Regions from separate parts of the Kitasatospora sp. NPDC057542 genome, predicted to be linked through region 3. Evidence: riboswitches for the same ligand, from Rfam matches in the RefSeq annotation. Region 3 holds a riboswitch; each other region holds the start of a gene.
What was found. Region 3 has a riboswitch for cobalamin ahead of ACFU7Y_RS32435 (HoxN/HupN/NixA family nickel/cobalt transporter). Riboswitches for the same ligand answer to the same signal wherever they lie in the genome.
Positions count from the first base shown of each region.

Region 1: it holds a riboswitch for cobalamin, as region 3 does, so the genes downstream of both, ACFU7Y_RS13255 (cobalamin biosynthesis protein) here and ACFU7Y_RS32435 (HoxN/HupN/NixA family nickel/cobalt transporter) in region 3, are expected to answer to the same signal.
Region 2: it holds a riboswitch for cobalamin, as region 3 does, so the genes downstream of both, ACFU7Y_RS37805 (prenyltransferase/squalene oxidase repeat-containing protein) here and ACFU7Y_RS32435 (HoxN/HupN/NixA family nickel/cobalt transporter) in region 3, are expected to answer to the same signal.

Region 1 covers NZ_JBHVFE010000080.1:7,003-14,139, reverse strand. The annotation lists gene ACFU7Y_RS13260 (S9 family peptidase) at 87-1,193, opposite strand; cobalamin riboswitch at 1,718-1,851, shown strand; gene ACFU7Y_RS13255 (cobalamin biosynthesis protein) at 1,959-2,951, shown strand; gene ACFU7Y_RS13250 (cobyric acid synthase) at 2,948-4,486, shown strand; gene ACFU7Y_RS13245 (putative cobaltochelatase) at 4,569-6,719, shown strand; gene cobO (cob(I)yrinic acid a,c-diamide adenosyltransferase) at 6,723-7,137, shown strand, end outside.
Region 2 covers NZ_JBHVFE010000500.1:536-6,344, forward strand. The annotation lists gene ACFU7Y_RS37780 (hypothetical protein) at 1-424, opposite strand, end outside; gene ACFU7Y_RS37785 (helix-turn-helix domain-containing protein) at 533-1,030, shown strand; gene ACFU7Y_RS37790 (GNAT family N-acetyltransferase) at 1,158-1,649, opposite strand; gene ACFU7Y_RS37795 (LysR family transcriptional regulator) at 1,748-2,689, shown strand; gene cobF (precorrin-6A synthase (deacetylating)) at 3,142-3,900, opposite strand; cobalamin riboswitch at 4,011-4,159, shown strand; gene ACFU7Y_RS37805 (prenyltransferase/squalene oxidase repeat-containing protein) at 4,258-5,334, shown strand; partial or broken gene ACFU7Y_RS37810 (hypothetical protein) at 5,364-5,809, shown strand, end outside.
Region 3 covers NZ_JBHVFE010000354.1:2,265-9,401, forward strand. The annotation lists gene ACFU7Y_RS32415 (putative quinol monooxygenase) at 1-41, shown strand, start outside; gene ACFU7Y_RS32420 (AAA family ATPase) at 112-2,121, shown strand; gene ACFU7Y_RS32425 (hypothetical protein) at 2,118-3,791, opposite strand; gene ACFU7Y_RS32430 (metalloregulator ArsR/SmtB family transcription factor) at 3,860-4,243, opposite strand; cobalamin riboswitch at 4,325-4,538, shown strand; gene ACFU7Y_RS32435 (HoxN/HupN/NixA family nickel/cobalt transporter) at 4,569-5,684, shown strand; gene ACFU7Y_RS32440 (EamA family transporter) at 5,686-6,540, opposite strand; gene ACFU7Y_RS32445 (XRE family transcriptional regulator) at 6,691-7,137, shown strand, end outside.

The DNA of each region.
Region 1 (7,137 bases), on a different contig from region 3:
TGGCAGAAACGTTCATTCGTGAACGACGGAATCCCCACCGGAAAGCCGGGTGGGGCCCAGCCGAAACCGCCCGCACGGTCAGGGGGCTAGAGCAGCGGCGTGAGCCAGCGGCGGAGGAGCTCGGTGTAGTGGTCCGGGGCGGTGTTCCAGAGGGTGGCGTGGTCGGCGCCGGGGAACGCCTGGAGGCTGACCACGTCGCGGCGGGCGGCAGCCAGCTTCTCCGCGCTGCCGAAGGGGGCTATCCGGTCCTCGGGGCTGTGCAGCAGGAGGGTGGGCACGCGCAGGTCGGTGCCCTCGGCGATACGGCCGAAGTCGGCGAGGTCGACGCCGGTGCGGCCCTGGGCGGCGAGGGCACCGAGTTCGGCGGCGACACCCTGGAAGCCGGCCCGGGCGGCGTCCCGGCGGGCGGAGGCCGGGAGGTCGAGCACGGGCGAGTCGAGGATCAGTCCGCGGATGGCGTGCGACCAGGCGGAGCGGGCCGCCGTCCGGAGGACCATGGTCGCCCCGAGGGACCAGCCGTAGAGGATCACCGCGCCCGCACCGCTGTCGAACGCCAGCCCTACCGCCGACTCGACGTCTCGCCACTCGGTCTCGCCGAAGTGGCTGAGCCCGTCGGGGGAGGCGGGGGCGCCCTGGTCGCCGCGGTAGGTGACGGCGAGGGCGGGCAGGCCGAGCCGGTCGAGGACGGGGAGCACCGGGAGGGTCTGCCGGCGGTCGGCTTCGGGGCCGTGCACCAGGATCACCCAGGTGCCGCGTTTGCCGTCGAGCTGCCAGGCGGGCAGCGCGCCGAGTTCGCCCTCGACGACGGTGTCGGCGAAGGCGAGGCCGAGCGCCTCGGTGGGGTCGCCGAGGTGGACCCGGGGAGTGAGGCGGACCTCGGTGCCGGCGGTGAGGGTGCCCCGGTCGGCGCGGACCAGGCGGCGGGTGACGCCCCGTTCGTCACTGTGCAGGATCTCCTCGACGACCGCGTGCCCGCCGTCCGCCCACTCGACCGCCCAGCGGCCGGGGCGCAGGCTCTCGGGGCCGCGGGTGAAGGTGACCCGGCCGGGGGCGAGACTGTGGACCAGGAGCGGACCGGACTCCTGGACGGCGGTCGCCGGACGGACCATTCGCTCGGAGGCCCGACGGCCGATCAACAGCACGGCGGCCCCGACCGCTGCGGCCGCCACGACGGCGGCGGTTCCCCATCGCATTTCGCTCCCCGCTCTGTTGGTCACGGACCGGACGGTGTTCGAGCACCAGTCCACCGGCGCCCCGCCCGCCCGGCCACCGGGCTAGGCCGTCCGGGTGACCTCGGCGGCGACCCGACGGTGCCGAGGAGAGGCCGGAAGCGGGCGGTGGAGGAGTCGACGGTGGGGCGACGGGGGCCGCTGCGGAGCGTGCCACCGAAAGGCAGGCGTGGCGTGCGATGCGGCCCCGGCCGCCGAACCCACGAAGCGGCCCGGGGCCTGTCTCTCGGATTCCGTCGGATCGGACCGCGGCGTCGGGGTGCGTGCATCGCCAGGCGGACGTGGGGGTACCTCCCGGCCAACGGCTGGGGCGCGTCGCGGGCCCGGCAAGGATCCGGGGGACGGGCCCCGTCCCCGGGCCGGTGCCGCACCGGGCGATCCCACGGGGTGTCAGTCAGCGGCGCCCGCGTGTGACCAACCCCTCCGTGACCTCGGTTGACTCCCGGTTCGGGCCCGTGATGGGATCCTGGGGCCAAACGGAGGCATGGAGAGGAAGCCGGTGGAAGTCCGGCGCGGTCCCGCCACTGTCACCGGGGAGCACGCTCGGAACATCGCCACGGCGGGCCGTCGACGGCCGCTGGAAGGCTCCGGGGGTGCGTTCGACCCGGAAGCCAGGAGACTCTCGCCCCCGTCACGTCGATCCAGGGCGCGGACCCTGAGTGAGGACACGCACGCGATGCAGGCTGCCCCGCCCCGCCGGACTCCGAGCTGCCTTCCGCCGTGCCACCGATGACCCCGCCCGCACCTTCTCCTTCTCCGCGCCCGCTGACCCGCGCCGCCGCGTTCGCGCTCGGCGCCGTCGCGGGCTACGCCGCCGACGCCCGCTTCGCCGACCCCCGCCGGGGCCACCCGGTCGCCGTCTTCGGCAGCGCCGCGACCCGGCTGGAGCGGCGGCTGTGGCGCGACGACCGCGGCGCCGGGGCCGGGTACACGGCGCTGTGCGTGGGCGCGGTGGCGGCGGGCGCGCTCGCCCTGGACCGTACGGTGGGCCGACGCCCGCTGGGCCGGGCGGCGCTGGCGGCGGCCGCGACCTGGACGGTGCTCGGCGGCACCTCGCTGACCCGGGAGGCGCGCACCATCGGCCGCTCGCTGACCGCGGGCGACCTCGCGGCCGCCCGGGAGCGGCTGCCGCACCTGTGCGGGCGGGATCCGAGCGCGCTGGACGGGCAGCAGATCGCCCGGGCGGTGGTCGAGTCGGTGGCCGAGAACACCGCCGACGCCGTGGTGAACGCGCTGACCTGGGGCGCCCTGGCCGGCACCCCCGGACTGCTGGCCTTCCGCGCCGTGAACACCCTGGACGCCATGGTGGGCCACCGCTCGCCGCGCCACGCCCGGTTCGGCTGGGCCTCGGCCCGGCTGGACGACCTGGCGGGCTGGCCGGGCGCCCGGCTGACGGCGCTGCTGACGGTGGCCGCCGCACCCGAGCCCCGGACGGCCTGGCGGGTCTGGCGGCGCGACGGCTCCGCGCACCCGAGCCCGAACGCGGGCCAGGCGGAGGCGGCGTTCGCCGGCGCGGTCGGCGTACGGCTGGGCGGGACGCTGCGGTACGGCGAGCGGATCGAGCACCGGCCGGTCCTGGGAGCGGAGCTGCGGCCGGTGACGGTGGACGACATCGAGCGGGCCTGCGCGCTCTCCCGGCGGGTGGGCGCACTGGCGCTGGGTACGACGGTCGCGGGGCACGTCCTGCTGCGGGCGTTCCTGGGGAAGAGGGGATGGGCATGACGAACGCGCTGCTGGTCGCGGGGACGACCTCGGACGCGGGCAAGAGCGTGGTGACGGCCGGGATCTGCCGCTGGCTCGCCCGCCAGGGCGTGCGGGTCGCGCCGTTCAAGGCGCAGAACATGTCGCTCAACTCCTTCGTCACCGCCGACGGCGCCGAGATCGGCCGCGCCCAGGCGATGCAGGCGCAGGCCGCCCGGGTGGAGCCGGAGGCGGCGATGAACCCGGTGCTGCTCAAACCCGGCGCGGACGGCCGCAGCCAGGTGGTGCTGCTCGGCCGGCCGGTGGCCGAGGTGGGCGCGCTGGACTACCGCGAGCGCAAGCCCGTCCTGCTGGAGCGCGCCCTGGAGTGCCTGGCCGACCTGCGCCGCCGCTACGACGTGGTGGTCTGCGAGGGCGCGGGCTCGCCCGCCGAGATCAACCTGCGCGACCGCGACATCGCCAACATGGGCCTGGCCACGGCCGCCGCCCTGCCGGTGGTGGTGGTCGGGGACATCGACCGCGGCGGAGTCTTCGCGGCGATGTACGGGACGCTGGCGCTGCTGTCGGCGGAGGACCAGCGGCACGTGGCGGGCTGGTTCGTCAACAAGTTCCGCGGCGACGCGCGACTGCTGGCACCCGGGCTGGAGATGCTGCACGAGCTGACCGGCCGTCCGGTGCTGGGCACACTGCCGATGCTGCCCGGGCTCTGGCTGGACGCCGAGGACTCGCTGGACCTGTCCACGGTGGTGGACCGGGCGGACGGGCCCGGGCCGCTCGGCGCGGACGTGCTGCGGGTGGCCGTGGTGCGCTTCCCGCGGCTGTCCAACTTCACCGACGTGGACGCGCTCGCGCAGGAGCCGGGCGTGCTGGTGCGCTGGGCGACCAGGCCGGAGGAACTGGCCGACGCCGACCTGGTGGTGCTGCCCGGCACCCGGGCCACCGTCGCGGACCTCGCCTGGCTGCGCGAGCGCGGCCTGGAGCCGGCCCTGAAGGCGCGGGCGGCGGCCGGGCTGCCGGTCCTCGGGGTCTGCGGCGGCTACCAGATGCTGGCGCACTCGATCGTGGACGAGGTCGAGTCCAAGTCGGGTGCCGTCGAGGGCCTCGGCCTGTTGCCGACCCACGTGCGGTTCGGCATCGAGAAGGTGCTGGCACGGCCGGTCGGCGAGGCGTACGGGCAGCGGGTGGAGGGTTACGAGATCCACCACGGGGTGGTGGCGGTCGAAGGCGGCGACACGTTCGTCTCCGACGGCCACGGGCGGAGTCTGGACGGCTGCCGGGTGGGCTCGGTCTGGGGCACGACCTGGCACGGCGTGCTGGAGAACGACGGGTTCCGCCGCGAACTCCTGCGCGAGGTCGCCGGGTTGTCCGGCCGGGCGTTCGTCCCGGCGCCGGACACCTCCTTCGCCGCGGCGCGCGAGGCCCGGCTGGACCGGCTGGGCGACCTGATCGAGGAGCACGCGGACACCGACGCGCTGTGGAAGCTGATCGAGGGCGGAGTGCCGGCGGCCGGATCGCTGCCGTTCGTCCCGCCCGGGGCCCCTGGGAGTGACGCATGAACCGGGTACGGCAGCAGAGCCGGACGGGACCGCAGGGCCAGGCAGGGCCGCAGAACCGGGCACGACAGGAGTGGGGTACGGCATGAGTGACGTCCGCTATCCGTTCACCGCGATCGTCGGCATGGCCGACCTGCGGCTGGGACTGCTGCTGAACGCGGTCTCCCCGGCCGTGGGCGGCGTGCTGGTGCGCGGCGAGAAGGGCACCGCGAAGTCGACCATGGTGCGCGCGCTGGCCGGCCTGCTGCCGGCCATCGCCGCCGTGGACGGCTGCCGCTTCGCCTGCGACCCGGCCGCGCCCGACCCGCAGTGCCCGGACGGGCCGCACGTCTCCCCGCCCTCCTCCGAACGGCCTTCCCAGCTGGTCGAGTTGCCGGTCGGCGTGGCCGAGGACCGGATCGTCGGCTCGCTCGACCTGGAGCGGGCGCTGGCCGAGGGCGTCAAGGCGTACGAGCCCGGGCTGCTCGCCAGGGCACACCGCGGCGTGCTCTACATCGACGAGGTGAACCTGCTCCAGGACCACGTGGTGGACCTGCTGCTGGACGCCGCCGCGATGGGCCGCTCCTACGTCGAGCGGGAGGGCGTGTCGGTGCGGCACGCGGCCCGGTTCCTGCTCGTCGGCACGATGAACCCGGAGGAGGGCGAGCTGCGGCCGCAGCTGCTCGACCGGTTCGGCCTGACCGTCGAGATCGCCGCCACCCGGGACCCGGCCGAGCGCGCCGAGGTGGTCCGCCGCCGCCTCGCGTACGACGCGGACCCGGCCGGCTTCGCCGCACGATTCGCCGAGGAGGAGCGGGCGCTCGCCGAACACATCACCACGGCCCGGGAGTTGCTGCCCAAGGTCGAGCTGACCGATGTGGCGCTGCGTCAGATCACCGCTGTGTGCGCCGCGTTCGAGGTGGACGGGCTGCGCGCGGACATCGTGATGGCCCGCACGGCGGTCGCACTGGCCGCCTGGGACGGGCGCACCGAGGTGCTGGAGGAGGACGTCCGCAAGGCCGCCCGGCTGGCGCTGCCGCACCGGCGCCGCCGCAACCCCTTCGACGCGCCGGGGCTGGACGAGGAGCAGCTGGACCGGACGCTGGAGGAGCACGCCCGGCAGGAGGACCCGGAGCCCGAGGGCGACGGACCCGGCCCGGACGGCGACGGCGGTCCGGAGGACGGCCCGGACGGGGGCCCGGAGGACGGCGGTCCGGACGGGCGCGGCCCCGACGGTGGTGGTCCCGACAGCGGTGGTCCCGACGGCGGTGGTCCCGACGGCGGTGGCGCGCCCGAACCGTCCGACGGCGGCCCCGAGGTGTCCACCGGCGAGAGCGCCGGGGAGCCCGCCCAGCCGCCCGTACCGGCCCAGCATCCCTCCCCCGCGCGGGAGTCGGCGCCGGTCGCGGCCGGGGACCCGTACCGGACCCGGCTGTTCACCGTGCGGGGCACCGGGCACGGCGCCCAGGGCCGCCGCTCCCCCGCCGAGACCACTGGCGGGCACACCATCCGCGCCCGCCGCCCGCAGGGCGCGCTCGGCCGGCTGCACCTGACCGCAACCCTCCAGGCCGCCGCGCCGCACCAGGCCGCGCGCGGGCGCAGCGGCCGGGCCCTGGTGCTGCACAAGGACGACTTCCGCGAACAGGTCCGCCAGGGACGGGAGTCCAACCTGGTGCTGTTCGTGGTGGACGCCTCCGGCTCGATGGCCGCCCGGCAGCGGATGACCGCCGTCAAGGGCGCGGTGCTGTCGCTGCTGATGGACGCCTACCAGCGCCGCGACAAGATCGGCATGATCACCTTCCGGGGTGCGGGCGCCGAGCTGGCGCTGCCGCCCACCTCCTCGGTGGAGGTCGGCGCGGCCCGGCTGGAGTCGCTGCCCACCGGCGGGCGGACCCCGCTGGCCGCCGGCCTGCTGCGCGCGCACGAGGTGCTGCGGGTGGAGCGGCTGCGCGACCCGAACCGGCGCCCGCTGCTGGTCGTGGTGACCGACGGCCGGGCCACCGGCGGGCGGGACGCGCTCGCCCTCTCGCAGCGCGCGGCCGCCCTGTTCGCGGCGCAGGGCACGGCGAGCGTGGTGCTGGACTGCGAGTCCGGCCCGGTCCGCCTGGGCCTGGCCCGTACGCTGGCCGGGCTGCTCGGCGGCACCACCGTCAGCCTGGACGAGCTGCGCGCCGAGGGCGTGGCCTCGCTCGTCCGCGAGAACCGTCCCACGACCGTCCGCGAGAACCGTGCGACCACCATGCGAAAGGCGGCCTGACCCATGCCCAAGGGTGTCCCCGAGAGCGTTCCCGACGACGGACTGACGACCCGTCAGCGCCGCGCGCTGCCGATCACCGCCGTGCACACCGGCCCGGGCAAGGGCAAGTCCACGGCCGCGTTCGGCATGGCGCTGCGGGCCTGGAACCAGGGCTGGCCGGTCGGGGTGTTCCAGTTCGTGAAGTCCGCCAAGTGGAAGGTCGGCGAGGAGAACGCGCTGCGCGTGCTCGGCGCCTCCGGCGAGGGCGGCACCGTCGACTGGCACAAGATGGGCTCCGGCTGGTCCTGGATCCAGCGCTCCGCCGAGCAGGAGATGTCCAGCGAGGAGGCGGCCAAGGAGGGCTGGGAGCAGGTCAAGCGGGACCTCGCGGCCGAGACCTACCGCTTCTACGTGCTGGACGAGTTCACCTACCCGATGC
Region 2 (5,809 bases), on a different contig from region 3:
CGTGGCCGGTGAGCCTGGCGAGGATCGCCGCGAGTGGCCTGACCCTGCCGAAGCCGCCCCAGTGGCCCTCGGGGATCTCGGTGGGGAAGACCCAGATCCGGCCGGGGTCGCGCGGCCAGGCGCCGTCCTCGGCGTCCAGGATCGCCTCGGTGACGTCGGCGATGACGCCCGCGCGCTTCCGGGCGTCGAGCTGGCCCTCGGGCACGGACGGGACGACCTTGTAGCGCGGGGCGTCCGCGATCTCGCCGCCGACGTAGACGGCGGCGGGCCGGTGCAGGAAGAGCCAGGACACCGAGCGGGTGGCCGGGTCGGCGGGGTCGAAGCCCTCGTGGCGGATCAGGATCTCGGTGATGCGGTTGAGCAGGGCCGCTTCCGCCTCCGGCCGCAGGGCGCCGTCGGGGATGTGGACGTCGAGCATCGGCATGGCCGTCGCCTCCTGGATTTAATTTCTCAACTCAGCTGGATCGGAGCCTAGCCGGGACTGAGTGGAGATTGTCAACCCAGGTGCTTCGGGGCGGTCTAGGATCGAGCCATGGCGGAGCAGCGACACCAACGACGGATCGACCCGGCGAACTGTTCGGTCGGGCGTGCACTCTCGGCGGTCGGCGAGCGGTGGTCGCTGCTGATCGTGCGGGAGGCCCTGGACGGTGTCAGCCGCTTCGGGGAGTTCCGGACCCGGCTGGGAATCGCCAGCAACCTGCTCTCCACGCGGCTCGACGGCCTCGTCGCCGCGGGTGTGCTGCACCGGGTGGCGTACCAGGAGCCCGGCGACCGGCAGCGCTTCGAGTACCGCCTCACCGAGAAGGGCGTCGACCTGAGGCCCACCGTGATCGCCCTGCTGGAGTGGGGCGACAAGTACCTCGCGGACGAGGAGGGCCCGTCGGTCGTCGTCCGGCACGGCACCGCCGACGGCCACGGCTGCGACGAACCGGTCACTCTCGTCCTGACGTGCGCCGCCGGACACACCGGCCTGCCCCCGGACTCCGTCTACCGCAGCCCGGGCCCGGGCGCCCGCTTCCTGCCGTCCTGAGCGGCCCCGCCACTGGGCCGGTCCGCGCGGCGACGTGCCGTGGCCGTGGCAGTGTCCCTGCCCGGCCGGCCGTCCGCACCCGCGGGCGGCCCCGAGGTCGGGCCCGGGACTTCAGCCCGGTTCGACTTCAGCCCAGTTCCATGAGGATGTCGGCGCGGGCGTAGTAGTCGGCCACCGGGAGCCGGTCGCGGGTGATCCTCACGAACCCGGCGTCCTCGTAGAGGTGGACGGCGGGGGCCAGCCTGCTGTTCGTGCCGAGGAACAGCCTGGCCGCGCCGAGTGCCCGGGCCCGGCCGATCGCCGCGGCCACGAGCCGGCGGCCGATTCCGCGCCCCTGCGCGCCGGGGGTGACGGCCATCTTCGCCAGCTCGAACACGGCGTCCGGGTGGGCCAGAAGCGCAACGCACCCCACGACGGTTCCGCTTCCCGGCTCGCGGGCCAGGAGCACGTCGCCGCCCGGGTCCACGATGCGGCCGAACGGATCCCCGAGCACGGCCCGGTCCTCCTCCTCCAGGGTGAACAGCTGTGAGATCCATTCCTCGTTCAGCGCGCGGAACGCGTCGGCGTCGCTGGGCGAGGCGATCGAGGAGACCACGGGCGGTGCGGACGCGTACGGCATGGGGCGGGTTCCTTCCCTGGACGACACCACGTCAGCCTGCGACTGCGCCGACTCATGTGTCCAATACGTACACCGGCCGCCATCCATAGGCTGGAGATATGGATCAGCGAATCGAGCTCCGGCATCTGCGCTACTTCCTGGCGCTGGCCGAGGAATTGCACTTCGGCCGCGCCGCCCGCCGGCTGCACATCGCCCAGCCGGCCCTGTCCCAGCAGATCAGGCAGCTGGAGAAGATCGTCGGCGTCGAGCTGTTCCGGCGGACGTCCCGGAGCGTGCGCCTCACGGACGCCGGGATGACGTTCCGGCCGCGGGCGAGGGACCTCCTGGGCCGGCTGGCCGCCGATCTGGACGAGGCCGGCCGGGTCGGCCGCGGCGAGGCCGGCCGCCTGGACGTCGCCTTCATCACCTCCGCCGCCGCGATCGTCAGCGAACGGCTCCGGGCCTTCTCCCTCCGCCGCCCGGACGTCCAGGTCAGGCTGCACGACGGCTTCACCGTCGACGTCCTGACGGCCCTGGAACGCGGCACGGCCGACATCGGGATCGTCCGTGATGCCGAGGAACGCGACGACATCGACCTCGCCCTCCTGACGACGGAACGGTTCGTCGCGGTCGTCCCCGCCGACCACCCCGCCGCGGAGGGAGACCGGGTGGAAGCGGCGGCGCTGGCCACCGACCCCCTGATCCTGTTCCCGCGCTCGGCGGGAGCCCGCGCGTTCGACGTGAACACCCAGCCGATCCGGGACACCGGCAACGACGTCCGGGTCGTACAGGAGTGCTCGAACTGGCACACCGTCATCATGCTCGTCGCCGCGGGCCTGGGCGTCACCATTGCCCCCCACAGCGTCACCACGCTGCTCCCCGCGGGCGCCCGGCGCCTCGAACTCGACGGGCCGTCCGCCATGAGCCGGGTCTTCCTGGCCACCCGCCGAGGAGACGACCGGCCCCTCGTGCGGGCCTTCGTCGCGGCCTCCGAATCCGTGGCGGGCCGGGACGGACGGTCGAACGACGCGCCCTTGATGCTGTCCTTCACCGCGACGTAGGCCTTGCGCCCGTCCGGGCTGACCGCCACCGAGGCGGGTGACGCGTCCAGTTCGACGGTCCGCGGGACACCCGGGACCGGCCCGCCGGACGTGCCGGTGACGGCGCCGGCGGAGCCGGACCCGGCGAGAAGCAGTGCCGCACCCGCCGCCAGGGCGCCTGACCAACGGGCCTTCGGCAAGAGCGAGTGCCCGTACGAGGTGTGGCTTCGGTGAGGCACACGAAGGCCGCAGCCCTGCGGGAGGGCTCCGATCCGTCCGTGCCGGTGACGATCGGACCGCTGGCACCCGGTGCGGGAGTGGTGTGCACGGGAACCTCCAGGACGTGCGGTCCGACCAAGGCCCGCCCGGCGGGCAGCAGCGGCCCGGAGCCCCGCTCCGACCGGCGGACGACGTGTACGTTCCGGAACCGCTGACGCGCCGCGCCGCCCCGCTTCCGGGGCGGCGCACGCCGGTCAGTCAGCCGATCGCCGCAGAAGGTAGGTGTCCATGATCCAGCCCTTGCGCTCGCGCGCCGACTCGCGCAGTTCGCGGATCCGCGGGGCGGCTTCGGCCAGCGGGCCGGCGACCAGGATCTCGTCGGGAGTGCCGAGGTAGGCGCCGTAGTGGATCTCCAGCCCCTCGGGGTCGATCCCGCTGAAGGCGGCCCGGCCGTCGAGCATCACCACCACGTCGTCCACGTCCTCGGGGAACCCCTCGGCCAGGCGGCGGCCGGTGGTGATCTGTACCGGGCGGCCGACCCGGGTCAGCGTGGTGCGGTGGCGGGCGGCGAGCGCGGACACACTGCTGATGCCCGGGATCACCTCGTAGTCGAACGCGACCGTGCCGCGGGCCCGTACGTCGTCCACCACGGCGATGACACTGTCGTAGAGGCTCGGATCCCCCCAGACCAGGAACGCGCCCGTCTCGCCCTCACCGAGGTGCTCGACGGCCAGCTGCTCGACCAGGTCGGCGCGGCGGACGCGCCAGTCGTCCACGGCGGTCGCGTATGCCGGGGTGGTGCGGTCCCGCTCCGCGTCCGGCGCTTCGACGAGCCGGTGCCCGGGCCGCCCGTGCTCGGCCAGGATCCGGCGACGCAGCCGGATCAGGTCCTGCCGTTCCTCGCTCTTGTCGAGGATGAAGAAGACATCCGTGCGGGCGAGTGCCTTGACCGCCTGCAGGGTGAGGTGGTCGGGGTCGCCCGCGCCGATGCCGATGACGAAGATGTGCCGCATGAGAGGCATTCTGCCGTCCGAGACACCCTGATCACGCCGGCAGCCGGGAGGAGCGCGTCGCGAAGCCGGGTATGGACCACCGTGACGTGACGCACGAACCCTTGACCGGATCTTTTCCGTTTCGCCATGATGGGCCGTCAAGTAGCGACTCCGCCGATGGGGGAAGTCCGGTCCGAATCCGGCGCTGACCCGCAACGGTAGGCCTCCGGCTCCACGTCGGCGGCGAGCCCGATTACCCGTCGGCGGAGGTGTGTCGTCCCCTCCTCCCGTCGTGGTCTGCGGGCCGGAGCTCCGAGGGCTGCCCGGCGTGTCGCCGACGTCCTCCGGGCCCCTGCGTCCAGGCCCGGAAAGGCACCCATGCCCGCGCTCCGCCGCACTCTCGGTCTGCTCGCGATACCCGCCCTCGCACTCGCCACCGCGCTCCCGGCGGCCACCGCCGCCCACGCCGCGCCCGCCGCCGCGACCTCGTCCCCGACGGTCCGCCCCGACGCCGCCGCGGGCGGCTGGCTGGCCCGCCAGCTCGTGGACGGCGACCACTTCGAGTCCGTCTTCAACGGGACCGCCTACCCCGACCAGGGCCTGACCGTGGACGCCGTGCTGGCCTTCGCCGCCTCGCACAGCTCCGACGAGGCCGCCGCGAAGGCCACCGCCTGGCTGGCGAAGCCCGAGATCATCAGTGGCTACCTCGGCGACGGCACCACCGAGGCCTACGCGGGCGCGACCGCCAAGCTGCTGCTCGCCGTCGAGGTCCGCGGTGGGAGCCCGACGGCCTTCGGCGGCGTCGACCTGCCGGCCCGCCTGCGCTCGCTGCAGACCGCCGAGGGCCGTTTCTCCGACCGCTCCCAGTGGGGCGACTACAGCAACGCCTTCGGCCAGTCCCTCGCCGTGATCGCCCTGCACCGCACACCCGGTGACGCTCCGGCGGCGGCTGTCGACTTCCTCGCGAACAGCCAGTGCGCGGACGGCGGCTTCCCGGTCTCCTTCGGCCAGGCCACCTGCACCAGTGACCCCGACGCCACCGCACTCGCCGTCCAGGCCCTCGCCGCCACCGGTCGCGCCGCCAAGGCGAACACGGGCCTGGGCTGGCTCACCGCCCACCAGAACACCGACGGCGGGTTCGCGGCGGCCGGGGCGAGCGCCTCCAATGCCAACACCACCGGCCTGGCCACCCAGGCGCTGCTCTCCGGCGGGCGCCTCGTCGCCGGCCTCAAGGGCTGGAGCCGGTTGGTCACGTTCCAGCAGGGCTGCTCCGCCGACCCGGCGGTCCGCGGAGCCGTCGCCTATGACGCGTCCGGCTTCAACGCGGGCAACGGCGCCCGGGCCACCGCGCAGGCCGTCCTCGGCCTCGCGGGCACCCCGCTGGCCACCCTCTCCGCTTCCGGGGCCCGCCCCGATGCCCCGACCCTGGCCTGCCCGGCCCCGGTCGCGCGCTGAACGAGCCTGACACCAGGAGGATTTCACCGATGACCGACACTCTCACCGCGGTCCGCCCGGCCCGCCGTACGCTCGGGTCGATCGCCGCCGCGGCGGCCCTCACCGCCGGACTGCTCGGCGTCTGCGCCGTCCAGGCCCCGCAGGCGCAGGCGGCCGCCTGCACCGGCACCACCGGAGTCACCGTCGTGGTCGACTTCACCGCCGTCGGCGGCGGCATCCAGACCGGCTGCGCGCTCGGCGACCCGGCCAGTGGCCTGGCCGCGCTGACCGGCGCCGGATTCTCGTACGCCTTCCACCCGCGCTACCCGGGCTTCGTCTGCACCATCAACGCCCTGCCGACGACCTGCACCAACCCGACCGGCAGCGCCTACTGGTCGTACTGGCACGCCCAGCACGGCGGCCCCTGGTCGTACAGCAGCCTGGGCGCGGGCAGCTACAACCCGGCACCCGGCGACGTCGAGGGCTGGTCCTTCGG
Region 3 (7,137 bases):
TGGACGGCTGGGCGGAGATGGGCGAGATCACCCCCCGGTGACACCCGAGGGCCCCTCCGGCCGGGTGCCCAGCCCGTAGGCTGGGGCCGACCGGCCGGAGGGAGCAGGCGGATGGAACGGCACGAGGTGGCCAACACCGTGTCAGGTGCCACGGTGGGCGGCCACGTGGTGCAGGCCCGGGACATCGGGTCGGTGCACTTCCACGAGCGGGAGCCGCTGCCGAGGCCGCATCAGATCCGGCCTCCGCATGGTCCCTTCGTCAACCGGGAGCCGGAACTCGCCGCGCTCGCGGAGGCCTTGGGTCGGGTCGAGGAGGGCGGACTCGGGGTCGTGGTGTTCACCGGCCTCGGCGGGGTCGGGAAGACCGAGCTGATCGCCAAGTTCACCGAGGACCACCGGGAGCACTTCCCGGGCGGGGACCTCTACGCCGACCTGGAGGCCTACCGGCACCAGGGCGGGGTGGACCTCCCCGAGCTGCTGGCCGGCTTCCTCCGGGCCCTCGGCACCGAGCCGCCGGCGGTGGAGGCCGAGCGGTTCACAGCCTTCCGCACCGCCACCGCCGAGCGCCGGTGCCTGTTCTTCCTGGACAACGTCGAGCACGCCGCGGAGGTCCGCGCACTGCTCCCGTCCAGCGGGCTGGTGGTGGTCGCGAGCCGGCGGCGGTTGCCCGCGCTGCGGACGGACGGCGCGCAGGTGCGCCGACTCGGGCCGCTGAGCGCGACGGCGGGCGCCGAACTGGTGCGCGGCTGGGTGGGCTCCGGGCGGGGCACCGACGGGGAACTGGCGGAACTGGTCGAGCTGTGCGGCGGGCTGCCGCTCGCGCTGAACGCGGTCGGGAGCCAGCTGCTGGACCGGGACAGCCTGCCGGTCGGCCGGGTGGTGGCCGAACTGCACGACCGGGAGGGCGGGTTGGCGGTGCTGGAGGACGAGGAGAACGATCTCGGCGCGACGTACGACCTGGTCTACGAGCGGCTGTCGGCACAGGGGCGGGCGCTCTACCACCTGATCGGGGTGCACCCCGGTCCCTTCGTGTCCGCCGAACTGGCACGTGCGGTCGGCGTCGAGCGGGCCGAGCGGGCGATCAAGGAGCTGCGTGGCGTCCACCTGCTGGACGAGGTGGTGGACGACGACGACCGCGAGAACCGCTTCCGGGCCCACGACGTGGTGCGGCTGCACGCCTACGGTCGGACGCGGGAGCTGTCCGACCGCGGGGAACTCCTCGCCGGTGTGGTCGCGTACTACCGGGGCCGGGCGTCGGTCGCCGACCGCGCGCTGGCCGGGAAGCGGCTCCGTCTGCAGGACCGGAGCGGTGACGACCTGCCCGGCTTCCCCTCCGGGACCGCGGCCCTGGAGTGGCTGTACGCCGAACGCGCCAACTTCCGTGCGGTGGTGGAGGAGGCGGCCGCGCAGGGGTGGCACGGCGAGGTGTGGCGGCTCTGCGAGTCGCTCTGGCTGCTCTACCACGGCCGGAAGCTCTACCAGGACTGGATCGCGACCCACCGGCTCGGCATCGAGTCGGCCCAGTGGGACAACCGGCCGGACGCCGTGGTCCGGATGCGCAACCAGCTCGCCCGCGCCCATTACGAGCGCAAGGAGTACCGGCTCGCCGCCGAGCAGTTGGCGCTCGCCACGGAGCAGGTGCCGCTGGTGACCGACCGTCAGGTGGTCGGGGTGCTCTACGAGACCGACGGCCTGCTCTGCCTGGCCGACGGCCGCCCGGGCGACGCGGTGGAGCGGTTCACGCTGGCCCTGGCGGAGAACCGGGGCGACGACCACGGCGAGATCGTCCAGAGCTACAACCTGGCGCAGGCGCTGATCGCCGACGGGCGCGCCGAGGAGGCGCTGACCGTGCTGACCGGGGCCACCGGGCGGGCCGTGGCCACCGGGGACGACGACATGCTGATGAAGCTGCCGCTGGTCCGCGCCCGGGCCCACCGGGCGCTCGGGCAGCTGGATCTCGCCGTCGCTCACGCGCAGGACTGTGCCCGGCAGGCCGAGAGGCGGAGCCAGTACGCGAAGGAGGCGCAGGCGCACACCCTGCTCCTCGCCCTCGCCGAGGAGCTGGACGACGCGGGGCTGGCCGAGCGCAGCCGCGAGCGGCTGCGGCAACTGGCGGGTTAGGGCCCCGTCCGGAAGGACACCCGGGTGTGGTGCCGGCCGGTGCGGACGGTGAGCCCGTGCTCGGGCAGGCCGGCCGGGTCGCCGCCGTCGGCGAGCCAGCAGGCCACGGCGGAGCCGAGCAGCAGCGGGTCGATGCCGGGGTCGGGGCAGCCCCAGTCCGGTTCGGCGCGGGCCTCCAGCAGCAGGCCGGTGCGCAGCCGGAGCAGGTGGCGGGCCGGGCCGAGGGCGGCCACCGCGACGGCGAGGCCGGGGAGTTCGGCGATGGTGTCGGCGAGCCAGCGGGTGGCGGGGCGTTCGGCGTGCACCGCGGTGCGGGCGAGGACCTCGGCGGTGTAGCGCAGGGCGTCGCCCGGGTGTTCGTCGGTCAGGGCGTGGAAGCCGCGCGGGGTGTGGTCGTTCGGGTCGAAGGGGTAGCGCCGGAGGCTGACGTCCGTGCCCCCGCTCGTGCCCTTGACGTCGTACGCGGTGGGCCCCTCGGTGGCCGCGGGGCATGGAACGGGCCTGGGGTAGGGCAGAAGGGCCGGTTCGTCCCGGGGTTCGTCCAGTCCCTCCAGGAAGGAGTAGAGCAGCGGGCGCAGCAGCCGGGCGGACTCGCCGCGGTGGGCGAGCGATCGGCCGGTGATGTCGCTCAGATCGGCCGGGTCCCGGGCCAGGACCAGTTCGAGTTGGGCGGCGAGGTCCCCGTCCGGGTCGAGGACGGGTGCGGCCTGGCCGAAGGCGTAGCTGGGGGAGCGCGGGTCGAGTTCGGCGGCGCCGGTGGCGACGAGCATGGTGCGGTGGTCCAGGGCGGCGCCGTAGACGGTGACCGAGCCGTGGTCGCCGATCACGCAGTCGGCGGCGACGAGTGCGGCCTGCCAGCCCTGGTGGGGCGGGATCAGGCGCAGGCCCATCCGGCGGGCGTCGTCGAGCAGCGCCGCGGGGTCGTGGCGGCTCCACACGTTGGGGTGCAGGACGACGGCCACCGTGTACTCGTCGGCGGGCAGTTGGCGGACCAGCCGCTGGGGCAGGTCGGGACGGCGGCCGAATAACGAGTGCTCGCTCCAGGTGGAGCTGACGACGACGAGCCGTCGGCCGCCGGTGGCGCCGAGCGCGGCGCGGTAGCCGTCACGGGAGCGCCGGCTACCGAGCATCCGGTCGAAGCACGGGTCGCCGACCACCTTGGCGACGTCGAGCGCCTCGGGGCAGGAGACCCGCAGCCGGTCCAGCTGTTCGGGGTGGGAGAGGCCGAGGACGTCCACGAACACCCGTCCGTGGTGGGTGAGTTCGTTGCGGGACAGGCCGGCGGCGCTGATCGTGTCGCCGGTGGACTCGGTGACCAGGCGGTTGTAGCCGGCGCCGTGCGGGAGGACGACGAGGCGGGCGTCCAGACGGTGCATGGAGGAGTGGACGGCGCAGGCGACGGCCAGGTCGAAGTGGCGACGGACGGCGTCCTCCCAGTCCAGCACGGTGAAGCCGGGCAGGCCGTGGAGGTACTCGTCCAGGGCGCGGTCGGCGAAGGCGGAACCGGGGTTGACGGTGAAGTAGAGGTCGATGCCGTGCGGGCTCAGCAGGGAGAGGACGTCCAGGACCCGGGTGGCGGAGGTGAGGGTGCGGGCGACCGCCAGCACGCGGGCCTTGACCGGGTCGGTGTTCCAGCGGTCGGCGGGCCAGGCGTGGGGGTGGGACGGCACACCATGATCGTACTGGCAGGGGCCGCCTCCGGCGCGCCGCACCCTTCCCGGGCCGGCGCGGGAAGGAGTCAGCCCGCGGCCGCGCTGGGTTCGTGGTGCTCGGCGGCGGCGCACTCGTCCAGGAGGGGGCGCATGGCCTCGTCCACGAGCCGGTAGCGCACCACTCGTCCGTCCCGGTCGCCGGTGACCACGCCTGCCGTGCGGAGCAGCCGCAGGGCCTGGGAGACGGCGGGGTCGCGCATACCGGTGGCGACCGCGAGGTCGGTGACGGCGAGCGGGCCGGCCCGGTGGAGGGCGAGCAGCAGGGCGAGCCGCCCGGGGTCGGCGAGCAGGGAGAACCGCTCGGCCCAGGACCGGACGTGCGCGGGGTCGCCGATCGCGGCGATGGCCTCGCAGACCCGGTGCCCGTCGATGGTGCGGTGGCCCGCGCGGTCGGCCGGTACGAGATGCATGCGGACATTCTTGCAGGCGCTCCGCTGTGATCCTGGACACCTGCGCAGGTGCGCAGCCTTGCACGGGTCGGGCCCGGCCCCTACGGTGTAGCCCGCCGTGGTGCTCGGGAAGACCGGTGACGGACCCTCAGGGGTCCCAGCCCGGAGCGGCCCTCGCCACTGTGATCGGGTCGTTCCTCCGCCTGCGGAGGAACGTCGTCCGTACCCACGGAGCCACTGGGCGCCTCGCGCGCCTGGGAAGGCGGGTACGGGCGTCCCGTAAGCCAGGAGACCGGCCACGGCATCTCACGAGGTTTTCCACGAGGTGCTGGAGCGTGATCCGCAGATGACCCTGCCCGAAACCGTTGCCGCCGGGGCGAAGGCGGCCCCTTCCGTCCTGCCCACCTTCAGATGGCGGCGCGAGGACACCGTCCGTACGGCCGGGTTGATGGTGGTGATCCTGGCCATGCACGTGGTGGCCTTCGGGACGCTGATCTTCCTGGTCGCACCCGAGAAGTACGCGGTCGGCACCCAGGTCTTCGGGGTGGGCCTGGGTATCACCGCGTACACCCTCGGCATGCGGCACGCCTTCGACGCCGACCACATCGCGGTGATCGACAACACCACCCGCAAGCTGATGGCGGACGGCAAGCGGCCGGTCTCGGTGGGCTTCTGGTTCGCCCTCGGACACTCCTCGATGGTGGTGCTGATGGCCGCCCTGGTGGCGGGCGGCGCGCAGTTGGCGAACACGCTGATGGACGACGAGTCGACCACCCACAAGTGGCTCGGGATGGTCGGTACGACGGCCTCCGGCGCGTTCCTCTACCTGATCGGCGCACTCAACCTGGCGGCGCTGCTCGGCATCCTCAAGGTGTTCCGGGCGATGCGGGCCGGGCGGTTCGACGAGAAGGAGCTGGAGGCGCACCTCGACTCGCGCGGCTTCATGGCCCGGGTGCTGAACCGGGCGACCCGTTCGATCACCCGGCCCGGGCAGATGTTCCCGGTGGGCATGGTGCTGGGCCTGGGCTTCGACACCGCGACCGAGGTCACCCTGATGGTGATGGCCGGCTCGGGTGCGGCCTCCGGCCTGCCCTGGTACGCGATCGCCTGCCTGCCGCTGCTGTTCGCCGCCGGGATGAGCCTGTTCGACACCCTGGACGGGACGTTCATGAACTTCGCGTACCAGTGGGCCTTCGCCAATCCGGTCCGGAAGGTGTACTACAACCTGACCATCACCGGTCTGTCGATCGCGGTGGCCTTCATCATCGGCACCATCGAGCTGGTCGGGGTGCTGCACGAGAAGCTCGGTCTGACCGACCCGGTCACCGGGTTCATCGCGGACATCTCGCTGGACAACGTCGGCTACGCCATCGCCGGGCTGTTCGTGGTGGTCTGGGCGATCGCGATCGGGTACTGGAAGCTGGCCCGGGTCGAGCAGCGCTGGACGCCCGGGAACTCGTGACTCAGGTGGCCGCGAGCAGCAGCGTGCCCGCGACGGCGAGCCCGGCGCCGACCGCCTGGACCGGGCGCAGCCGCTCCTTGAACACCCCGCGCGCCATCAGTGCGGTGACGACCGGGTAGAGCGAGGAGAGAACGGCGGCCACGGCGGCCGAGCCGCGGTGCGAGGCCATCGCGTAGACCCCGTTGGCGGCGACGTCGGCGAGCCCGGTCGCGGTGAGTGCGGGCAGTTGCGTCCGTACGCCGGGCAGCAGTTCGGCCGTCCCGCCGGAGCGGCGCAGCCCGGCCAGCAGGACGGCGCCACCGACGGCCACGTTGCAGACCCGCTGGACGCACAGCACCAGCAGCAGGCCGCCACCGGTGGAGGCGTGGGCGATCAGGGCCATCACGGTGCCGAAGCCGAAGGCGGCGGCGACGGTGAGCAGCAGCGCCTTGCGGGCCGCACGCGGCCCGCCGCGCTCGGGGCCGGCGGCCAGCACCACGCCGACCATCGCGACCGCGATCCCGGCGACCTGGCCGAGGCCGGGCCGGTCGCCCGGGGCGAGGCCGACGCCCACCGGCACCGCGACGCTGATGGTGGTGAGCGGGGAGATCACGCCCATCGGGCCGAGGGCGAGGGCGCGGTAGAAGGCGAGCACCGCGAACGGGCCGATCACCCCGGCGGCGACCGCCCACCACAGTGCCGGGGTGGCGTCGGTCCAGCCACCGGTGGCCAGGACGGCGGCGAGCAGCACCGCGGCGGCCATCGCCTGGGAGGCAACCACCACGGTGAGTGCGGGCAGTCGTCGGGCGAGCGCGCCGCCGCCGAAGTCGGCGACGCCCCAGAGCAGGCCGGCGGCGAGGGCGAGCAGGGCGGTCACCGCGAGGCTCCGCAGATCGAGGACAGCACAATGCACTCCGAAGTACAGTCGGATGGACTCGTTGCCGAGACGGCAGCGTAGTGCAATGAACTGAACTTTCCGAAGAATATTTTGTACTGTTCCAGCCAGTGGACACCGGAGGACTCCCGCGTGCCGGACCCCGACCTCGTCTCCCGGGCGCTCGCCCACAACCTCAAGCGGCTGCGCACCGAGCGCGGCCACACCCTGGACGCCCTCGCCGCCCGCTCGGGGGTGAGCCGCGGCATGATCGTCCAGATCGAGCAGGGCCGTACCAACCCGAGCGTGGCCACCGTGGTCCGGCTCGGCGACGCGCTCGGCGTCTCGATCGCCACGCTGCTCGACTACGAGAAGGGCCCGGACGTCCGGATCGTGCCCGGTGACCAGGTCGTGCCGCTGTGGACCGGGCCGTCCGGCGGGACCGGCACCCTGCTGCACGGGATCGAGGCGCCCGGGCCGCTGGAGCTCTGGGAGTGGCGGATGGAGCCGGGCGAGGAGTACTCCTCCGAGCCGCACCCGGCCGGGACGGTGGAGATCGTCCGGGTCGACGAGGGCGAGCTGACCCTGGTCCACGACGGT